Regions from separate parts of the Cellvibrio polysaccharolyticus genome, predicted to be linked through region 1. Evidence: predicted binding sites of a transcription regulator. Region 1 holds the regulator's gene; the other holds the start of a gene.
What was found. The regulator PhoB, encoded in region 1, activates phosphate uptake and scavenging genes when phosphate is short. The targets are predictions, from matches to a motif close to TGTCATAAANNTGTAACA.
Positions count from the first base shown of each region.

Region 2: the regulator PhoB is predicted to act here: its motif matches at 2,897-2,914, upstream of C4F51_RS12630 (phosphatase PAP2 family protein).

Region 1 is NZ_PRDL01000001.1:4,115,915-4,120,998, reverse strand. It holds gene C4F51_RS17395 (ATP-binding protein) at 1-1,014, opposite strand, end outside; gene phoR (phosphate regulon sensor histidine kinase PhoR) at 1,131-2,414, opposite strand; gene phoB (phosphate regulon transcriptional regulator PhoB) at 2,583-3,281, opposite strand; gene ubiA (4-hydroxybenzoate octaprenyltransferase) at 3,383-4,279, opposite strand; gene C4F51_RS17375 (chorismate--pyruvate lyase family protein) at 4,332-4,943, opposite strand.
Region 2 is NZ_PRDL01000001.1:2,954,456-2,959,539, forward strand. It holds gene C4F51_RS12615 (glycoside hydrolase family 97 protein) at 1-1,246, opposite strand, end outside; gene C4F51_RS12620 (diguanylate cyclase) at 1,377-2,303, opposite strand; gene C4F51_RS12625 (diacylglycerol kinase) at 2,456-2,830, opposite strand; gene C4F51_RS12630 (phosphatase PAP2 family protein) at 2,960-3,496, shown strand; gene C4F51_RS12635 (MJ1255/VC2487 family glycosyltransferase) at 3,496-4,551, shown strand; gene C4F51_RS12640 (diguanylate cyclase) at 4,643-5,084, shown strand, end outside.

The sequences.
Region 1 (5,084 bases):
CTTTGAATAATCGAGAATGTCGTTGATGATGGTGAGCAGGTTTTCACCGGAGCGATAAATGACATCCACATAATGTTGCTGCTGCTCATTCAGCGGCGTATCGCGCAGCATTTCCAGCATGCCGATAACCCCGTTCATCGGGGTGCGAATTTCGTGGCTCATGGTGGCCAGAAATTGGCTTTTTGCCCGGCTGGATTCTTCTGCCGCTTGTTGTTGGCGGCGGGTTTCCAGCCGCTCCTGTTTCTCCGAGCGCAACGCCAGTTCCATGGTTTGCCGCTGCTCAATGTCTTCCAGCAGTGTTTCACGCATGTGATTGATCGCGTCCACCACATTGTCGAGTTCGTCGCTGGTGGGGTCGATTTTTATGCGCCGCAGTTTTAGCGGCGTGTCGAGGTTTTGCAGATGTAATTGCCGGGTGTACCAGGCAATACTTTTCATGTGGCGGGTTAATAAGGTGTACACCAGCCATAAAATAAAAAAGGAAATCAGCAGCGTTTTTGCGGTTTGTACCGCGGCTATAAAAATTGCCCGTTCACGCAATTTATCGTAAATACTTTCGAGGCTCGCGGTAATGACCAGCGAACCGAGCACTTGCGGCGTGGTACTGCTGTCTTCATAGATCAGCGGATATTGCCGCACCAGAAAACGGCCCGGCCTTTTTTCAATATCGTCGGCGGAATAGCGGCCGGTGCTGGCGCTGCGAATTTGTGCGGTGTTGTTCCAGTCCTGCCAGTTGACCTGCACCTGAATAACATCGTCAACATCCAGCAGGCTTTCAATTTGAATGTCGAGTTGTTCCTGATCAAAACCCCAGAGGCTTTTGGTAATGCTGGCGAGGCTGCTGTTGCGTACCTGGTCGAGACGTTTTTCGAGTGAGCCTACGTCGTCGTGGTAGCTGGTGTAGAGTTGAAACAGGATGGCAATGAGGGTAATCACCGAGCTGGATAAAATGATCAGCCCCAGCAATCGTGCCGCAATCGGATTGTCCTTGAAGTAGCTGCTGATCGATACCATGATTGTCCCGGATTGAACGGGCAAAAGTGCCTGAAGTTATCGGCGGTTTTCTGTTTGCCGTTGTCCGCCTGACGATGACGGGCGCGGCGAAGATTCAGAAACCGTCCAACTTGTTATTAACGCTGGATCTCCCTCGGGAATTCACAGGTAAACACGCTGCCTTTGCCTGGTTCACTGCTGATCTTGAGTTCAGCATCATGACGAAGCAACACGTGTTTGACAATGGCCAGGCCGAGTCCGGTGCCACCGGTTCCGCTGTTGCGGCTGGCGTCGACGCGGTAGAAGCGTTCGGTCAGCCGGGGGATGTGTTTTTGCTCGATGCCGGGGCCGTTATCCGTCACTGAAAAATACAGCCGGGATTTGTCCTGCCAGAGCTTCATGGCAATGGTGCCCTGTTCCGGGGTGTACTTGACGGCATTGATCACCAGGTTGGAAAAGGCGCTGTGCAATTCCTTTTCATTGCCCGACAGGTATAAGTCCGGCTCGCATTCGAGCAGAATTTGCTGCGACTTTTCACTGCCCAGCGCCATGGCTTCCGAGCGAATCACCGCCAGCATCGGCCCCAGCGCAATATTTTTGAGGTTCACGCCGCTGTCGGTGGTTTCCAGTTGGGAGAGCAGCAGCAGATCGTTGATCAGCAAGGCCATCCGCCGCGCCTGTTGTTGCATTTGTTGCAGCGGTCTATCCCACGCCGGTTTGTCATTGTGGTCTGCGAGGGTTTCCAGATAACCGTTAATTACCGTGAGCGGGGTGCGCAGTTCGTGGGATACGTTGGCGACGAAGTCCTGCCGCATTTGTTCAAGGTTATGAATGCGGGTGACATCGCGAACCACGATAAGCCGTTCGTTTTTACCGAAACGGGTGATCTGGAATTGCAGCTGTTTGGAGTTGAAACGCGGTGAGGGCAGTTCCAGCGGGTCGCTGTATTCGCCGCTTTCAAAATAACTGACGAAGCGGGGGTGGCGAACAAAGTTGATCACCGACAAACCCTGGTCGCGGGCGTGAAAACCCAGCAAGCGCTGCGCCGCCGGGTTCCAGAAATCGAGATGGCCGCGTTGATCCAGCAAAATAACACCATCGCGCAGGGCGCTGGTGGTTTCCTGAATGCGGTTGACGACCGCCTGCAGTTCCTGTTTTTCGTGCTGATGGCGGCGTTGTAAATGGTAAATGCTGTCGAAAATATCGCCCCACAGGCCGTCGGTTTCCGGCGGGTGTTCGGCTTCGTCACTGCGCGCCAGCCAGATATGCAGGCGGCGCATTTGCCACAGTAGCCAGCCAATGTAGGCAACGCCGGCCAGCACCAGACAAACCGCCAGCGCACCACTGAGCCAGCCGATGATCATGGCAATTATCATCAGCCATGCCAGGCGTTTGAGTTCAGCGTAAAAGCCCTGACGCAAGATTCCGTAACCTCGTCAATAAATCGAAAATAAAAAGCCGCTCCGGCAGATCCTCACCGGAACTTGCTGCTGAACTTTGCCGGTGGAACTTCCCTGCGGACATTCCCGCGCGCTTCCCCGGCAGGATTTTCCTGAGCCGTCGCTCAATAACCGGCGCTGTTTGCCCGGTTAGAGATCAATGCGGGTAGAAAAACGGTAGCCGGTGCCGCGCACAGTCTGGACAAGGTTTTCATGATTATCCACCGTCAGCGCTTTGCGCAAGCGGCGAATGTGTACATCCACGGTGCGCTCTTCCACATACACATTGCCGCCCCAGACGTGATCCAGCAATTGGCTGCGGGTGTAGGCGCGCTCCTGATGGGTGAGGAAAAATTCCAGCAGGCGGTATTCGGTAGGGCCCATGTCGACCGGTTGTTCGTGAATGGTGACACGGTGGCTGATGGGATCAAGGCAAAGGCCTTTTACGATGATCGGCTGACCGTTGATTTGCGGGTCGGCGCGGCGCAGCACGGCTTTGAGCCGGGCGACCAGTTCGCGTGGAGAGAAAGGCTTGGTGATGTAATCATCCGCGCCAACATCCAGCCCCTGAATTTTATTGTCTTCCTCACCTTTGGCGGTGAGCATGATGATCGGAATATCCGCGGTTACTTCGTCGCGTTTCAGGCGTCTGGCCAATTCCAGCCCGGTGGTGCCGGGCATCATCCAGTCAAGTAGTAGCAAATCCGGTTTTTCATCCACTACCAGCGCGTGGGCATCCTGTGCATTCCCTGCTTCAAGGCAATTGTAATCGGCCATTTCCAGTGCAACGCGCAACATGTCGCGGATTGCCGGCTCGTCATCAACGATAAGAATTTTGCGGCCGCTCATAAAGTCACCTGAAGTTGTCAAACATGTAAGAGTTACAGGATTATTAAATAAAGCCTGTGTTACACAATTATGACAAGGGCTGATGATTTATGCTTTTAACGCTATTGGAGCAATAAATCTATCGCAATTGCTGCAAAAATAATCATACCGACATAATTATTGTGCAGAAATGCCTTGAAGCAGGCCTCGCGCTCGCGAAAACGAATTAGTATTTGTTGCCAGATAAAGCAGCCGGCAACTAGTACCAGCCCGCAATAATAAACGCCACCCAGCTCAAAACGGCCACCGACCAGCACCAGGGTATAAAGCGTCATCAGCTGTAATACACCGGTAATCAAACGGTCCTGATCGCCAAACAAGACCGCCGTGGATTTAACGCCAATTTTAATATCGTCATCGCGATCGACCATGGCGTAGAAAGTGTCATAAACCACCGTCCAGAGAATCACCGCCAGGTACAACAGCCAGACATCTTCGCCGAGGTTGCCGCGCTGTGCGGCAAACGCCATCGGCACCGCCCAGGCGAAAGCCGCGCCCAGCACAACTTGTGGCAGATGGGTGTAGCGCTTCATAAACGGATAGGTAAAGGCCAGCGCCAGGCCGCCCACCGACAGTTGCACGGTGAAACTGTCAGTGAACAGCACCAGCATAAACGCCACCAGACAGAGCGCCACAAACAAACCAATGGCTTCACGGCTGCTGACTTCGCCGGTGGCGAGCGGGCGTTCACGGGTGCGTTTAACCTGGCCGTCAATGCGGCGGTCAGCGAAGTCGTTAATCACACAGCCGGCGGAACGCATGACAAAAACGCCCAGCGTAAAAATCACCAATAAATCCCAGCGCGGAAAACCGCCCGCCGCCAGCCACAGCGCCCACAGTGTTGGCCAGAGTAATAACAGCGAGCCGATTGGGCGATTCAGACGGGTGAGGCGAATGTATTGGGCGGCTTTAACGCGCCAGATGGCGGCGGTGGCCGGTGTTTTTTGTAGGGGAGCCATAAAAGTTTCCGACAGAAGGCGTAAATGGCAGTGCGCGCACTGCATCGGCGGGCTACTTTGCCACGGATGACCGATCAGGTGAAGAGACGGGGTCGCTATCCTGGTACAAGGCGGTGAAGTGATCGAGGAAGACTTCGCTGACCAGCAATGGCCGGTTGTCGAGGCGAAACACCGAGCGCCGGCCCCACAAGGGTTGTTCGCCCTGCAATGCCGGCGGCAGGTAGCGGTTGCCTTTGCCAAAACAGGCAATCACGACCGGGCTGCGTTCCAGTTGCGGATGTTTGAAGAGAAACTTCCCCAACGGCTGGTTGCCCTGTTTGCGCAGCCGTCGCAAGCGCCCCGTGAGGCTGGTGAGCGGCAATACGCTGCGGGCAAAAACCCAGGGTTGCCGGTGGCCGCGCAAGACCACTTCGCGGATCAGCGCCAAGCCAGGTCTGCGCATCGCCAGCGCCTGTTGTTCTTCACGGGTGGGGATGCCGCGAAACTGACGCACAATCTGCACATCAAACTGCCCTTCGCTGAGCGCAATCAGACGCGCGGTGAGCGAGGTTTCATTGAGTAACCAGGTTTGCAGCGGCAGGGGCGGGCGGTTTTGCGGGGCGATGGCGAGCAGCGATTGCCAGCGACAGCTTGTCTGCGAACTGAAACTGAATGGCGATAACACGCGCCGAAACTCCGGACAATGAGTGGAGCTGCCATGGTATCAGGAAGCGCGCTTTTGGTGCGTGATTCATACCCCGTGCAAGCTTCGCAGATGCCTGTTGCATTTACCGCGCCGGGATTTTGCGCTGCTGACCCGACTGCA
Region 2 (5,084 bases), 1.2 Mb from region 1:
ATTCAGCGCGGCGAATCTGGCGATCATCCATACGGTTGCGCGGTTGCTCGCCAATAAAATTATGCCGCCCGCCGGAGTTGTACCAGAAGAACAAACCGACATTACGCTCCTTCGCATAAGTCACCAGCTCTTCCATAATATTTTCACTGATCAAGTTCCAGTTGGCATCTACCAACGAGTAACGCCAGCCCATGGTTTGCGCAAAATCGATAAATTTTTTCAGCGTTTGCGGGTTCTTGCTGGAGTCGTGGTCAGACCACCAGCTCCAGGAGGCAATGCCCGGCTCTATCCAACGGGTGTCCGCCACTTTGGACGCTTCTGCAAGATGAAAAACCAGGTTGCTTTCAACAATGTGGGCCAGTTGATCGCCGACAATAAACATCCGCCAGGGCATATTCCACGGCAGCGTAGACGCGGCAATGTTACTGCCAAAACCGGCCGCAGAGTCCTGAGTAGGCGGTGCTATTTTATAAATACCTTTGGTAGCAACCGGCTGCAAATGAGAGCCGTGAAAACCGGCATCAAGATTGGTTTCATGCAGCAGCGCCCACACATCACCGCGCTGAATCAATGAAGGAAAACCCCAACCCACGCCGAGTTCTTTGGGCGTTGCGGTGCCACTTTTTACTTTCAGGTAAGCGGTTTCGTAGGATGGATGAAAGATGGTAGAAAAATCGTAAGGCTGGCCAAAAAAATCCGCCTGTTCACCAACATTGAAAACCGTATTTTCTTCAATGACCTGATAATAAAACAGGCTTTCTTCGGGCAGCCGATAGCGAAAAGCAACGCCTTCGTTGTAGGCACGCAATTGCAGCGTCAGCAGCAAGCGGGTTTCCGGATCGCGCACGGTAATATCCAGACTGCGCCACGTCGCCTGATTCTCAAGGCGCTTGCCGGTCAGCATGGTGTACTTGTCTTCGCCGGAAGACACGGTGCTGGAGACAAACTCCAATTTGCGGGAAAAATCGCTGATAACCGGCTTGAGTTGCAATACCTGCTGATTAAAGCGCTGCACTTTTAAACCCAGTGTTGACCAATCCAGCAGAGTTTCTGTGCGGTTATCGCGGTTGAAAGCTATACGATATTCCAGGCCATCACCCGAGGCGCGACGCACACTGATACGCTGGCGCTCGTCGGGCGAGCTGAGCGACCATTGTTCCTCGCTCCAGTTAGCGGCCTGAAGGGGTAAGCTGGCGAGCAACCCGACGCAGAGCGTGAAAAAAAATCCTGATAATGTTCCTGTCATTATTATTTCCCCATTGACGTGAATGCCTCTGTAACCGATGCAACATAGTCAAAATGACAACAAAAAGGGAGCTTTTTAACGGTTTTTTTATCGACAGTGACAGGTGAGCGTTGAATCGGCAGGAAAGAATTCAGTTGGTGTGCTGGTAGGAAGCGGTGCGGTTACGGCCCAGTGATTTGGCAAAATACAGCGCTTTATCGGCAGCGGCGATAAGCTGGTCCTGGGTCATAAAATCTTCGCTGGCGATACCGCCACTGACGGTCAAAATACCATGAGGGCTCTTAACGTGCTGCAACGCCAGGCGGATGACCGATTCACGAACCCGCTCTGCTGCCTGAATGGCGCCACTGCCATCGGTATTGGGCATCAATAACAGCAACTCTTCACCCCCATAACGGTAAAGGCTGTCGCCGTGGCGCATGCTTTCAACCATGGTGTTGACCACCTGTTTCAACGCCTTGTCGCCATGCACATGGCCATAGTGGTCGTTAAAGGCTTTGAAATAATCCAGATCAAACAAGGTGATAGCAAAGCGCTGACCGGCGCGCCGGGTGTTGGCTGCCACTCGCACCAGATCCCCTTCCATGGCCCGGCGATTACCAATGCCCAGCAGAGGGTCCTCAAGGGATTGCGCACGCAGATGCATGTTGTCGTCTATCAATTGCACCTGATTTTCGAGGATATCCACGTAAACGTTGATCATATCGGTGTGGGTAACCATGCCGACCAGCAGCTGGTTATCATCAACCACCGGCAGATGACGAATCTTGTGGGTACGCGCCAGCTTCAACGCCTCAAGCAATGAGTCATTGGCATTTACGCAGAGGGGGTTAACAACCATGGCATCCGCAACCGGACGACTAACGGCGTCGCCGGCAACATTCATAAACACGCCTATCAGGTCACGCTCGGTGAGCAGGCCAACAACGCGCCCGGCCTCACTTACCACGACACAGGAATGGCTGTTGTGCCGCATGGTTTCAATTACAGGTCCCAGTAAATCGTCAGGAGAGGCCTCCGAGCCAATCGGTGTCATTAAATCTCTTACGGCGATCATAAACGGTCCTGCAGGCAGGCTATGAAGCGTCGATGAAACCCTTAAGACCCGGAGATTCACCCGCTGTGGTCGTCAGGAGATAATTCGGGATAGTAGCACCATGTCGTCAAAATCGTTACCAAATTCCTTGTATAAAGCGTTTTTTATTGCCGCTATGAGGCAAAGCGCGACCAGCCAATAATGCCCCATATTAGAGCAGCGAGCAGAATGCTTAAAAATACCATAGCAGAACCAATATCTTTTGCCCTGCCGGAGAGCTCATGCAACTCAAACCCGGTACGGTCTACCACCGCTTCAATGGCGGAGTTGATCAGCTCGGCGATGAGCACGCCAAACAATGAGGAGATCAGCAGTATCAGCTCCACCGGGGTGACCGCCAGCCAGAAAGCAGAAGGCAGCAGCAACACCACCAGAATCAGCTCCTGACGGAAAGACTCTTCAAACCGCCAGGCGGCGGCAAAACCTTTCATGGAATAGCCGAAGGCAGCAATGAGGCGGGGCAGCCCCCTTTTATCAGGTTTGGCCATAATAAAAATTCATTTTTAAATCCAGAGAAAACACCGCAGCGTGCCGTTTAACAGGAGCCTGCCGGGCGTCACAGAAGTGTCATAAAGGCATGCTATTTGTGTGTCGTCATAAACGCGAAGGGTGACACTATGAATACTTTTCTACAAAGAATCCATCACCTCGATACGCTACTTTTTTTGTGGCTGCATGTTACCAAACGCTATCCTTATCGCAAATCGATTCGCTGGATTTCCCGCAGCGGCGATGGCCCTTTTTACATCTTCATTACCCTGATTATTTTGTTGCTCGACAGCCAACAAAGCATGGCGTTTCTCGCTGCCGGTTTGCTGGCTTACGTGGGTGAAGTTTCCCTTTATCTGCTCTTGAAAAATACCATTCGGCGAGACCGGCCAGCGGTGCGCATTGAAACCTATGAAGCCTGGATTGTTCCGTCGGATAAATTCAGTTTCCCCTCAGGCCACACCGCGGCTGCGTTTGTGTTTGCCTGTCTGCTGTTGCAGTTTTATCCGTTGTTTGCCGCACCGGCTTTTATCTGGGCGTCGCTGATTGGTGCCAGCCGGGTTTTACTCGGTGTGCACTACCCTAGTGATATCGCCGCTGGCGCGCTGTTGGGTTGCAGTTGCACGCTTACCGCTATTTTTCTCACCACCCCGGCACTTTCATAATGAAAATTTTGTACGGCGTGCAAGCGACAGGTAACGGCCATATCACCCGCGCACGCATCATGGCGAAAGCGTTGGCGGCGGAAAATATTAACGTTGATTGGGTTTTCTCCGGGCGCGAGCCGGACGCATTTTTTGATATGGAGATCTTCGGTCATTACCGCCTGTTCCGTGGCCTGACCTTTGTAACCCGACATGGGAAAGTAGACTATCCGCGCACTTTGCTGAAAAGCGACTTGCTGCAATTGCGGCGGGATATCAACACACTGGATGTCAGCGGTTACGATCTGATCATCAGTGACTTTGAACCGGTTTCCGCCTGGGCGGCAAAAAAAGCCGGCAAAACGTCGCTGGGCATTTCTCACCAAAGTGCTTTTCTGCACCCGGTTCCGACTCAAGGTGCCAACCTGTTTACCCGTGGGTTTATGCGATTTTTTGCCCCGGTCAGCCAACCGATCGGACTGCATTGGCATCATTTCCAGCAAGCTATTTTACCGCCGATGGTAGAAAACACCGGCCACGCTTGCTTGATCAACCAGGGCGAAATTCTGGTGTATTTACCCTTTGCCAGCCTGGAAGATTTTTTGCCGGCGCTGCGACCAATCAACACCTGCCAGTTTCACGTTTTTCACGGCGACCGCTACACGGGCAATTTGCCCGCCCACATTCATTTACACCCCTTGTCACGGGATCACTTTCAACAAGCCTTGCACCAATGTGAAGGGGTTATTTGCAGCGCCGGTTTCGAGCTGCCCAGCGAAGCGCTACACCTCGGGAAAAAATTGCTGGTGCAACCGGTAGGCGGGCAAATGGAACAGCAATCCAATGCCCTTGCGCTGCAAGAACTGGGTTACGCGCAGGTTGCACAAACCCTCAATGCGGTGTGCATCCGGGACTGGCTGGCCACGCCCCAACCCGATGCGAAACATTTTCCCGATGTTGCCGCTGCGCTGGCGAGCTGGATAAAGCAAGCCGACAGAATACCGCTTGCCAGCCTTGCCAACACGCTCTGGAACGCTCAAAAAGTGACACATAATACTCAAGCAACCAGGGAATGAGTAAATGTGTAACGCCACATTAAAACCATTATTGACTGCGCAAAAATAGTGCTAGGCTGGGTGATCGAAAGTCCTTTCCCAGGGAAACGCCATGAAAGAACTCTCCGGACGAGGCGCGCGATTCGTCAAACGTATCTATCCTGCGCGTGTTATTGGTCTGGGGCTGGGTTTTCTGGCAATCGCCGTAGCCATTCATCCCCTCGCCCATCCGCCGGTTCTCTGGCTGCTCCTGTTTCTCAATGGTTTCGTCTGGCCGCATGTGGCTTACCAGATTGCCTTACGCAGCCCCAACCCCTATCAAACCGAACGTCAGAGTTTTCTTATCGACAGTGGCACTGCCGGCGTCTGGCTGGTGGCCATGGGGTTTAATCCGATACCCGGCGCACTGGTAACCATGATGCTGTGGATGAATAACATGGCAGCCGGTGGCCCGGTGTTGTTTTTAAAAGGCGCGCTGGCGTCGGTGGCGGGTGTGCTGATAGGCGGGCTGGTACTGGGGTTTCAATTACATATCAACACCGATATGCAGGTTG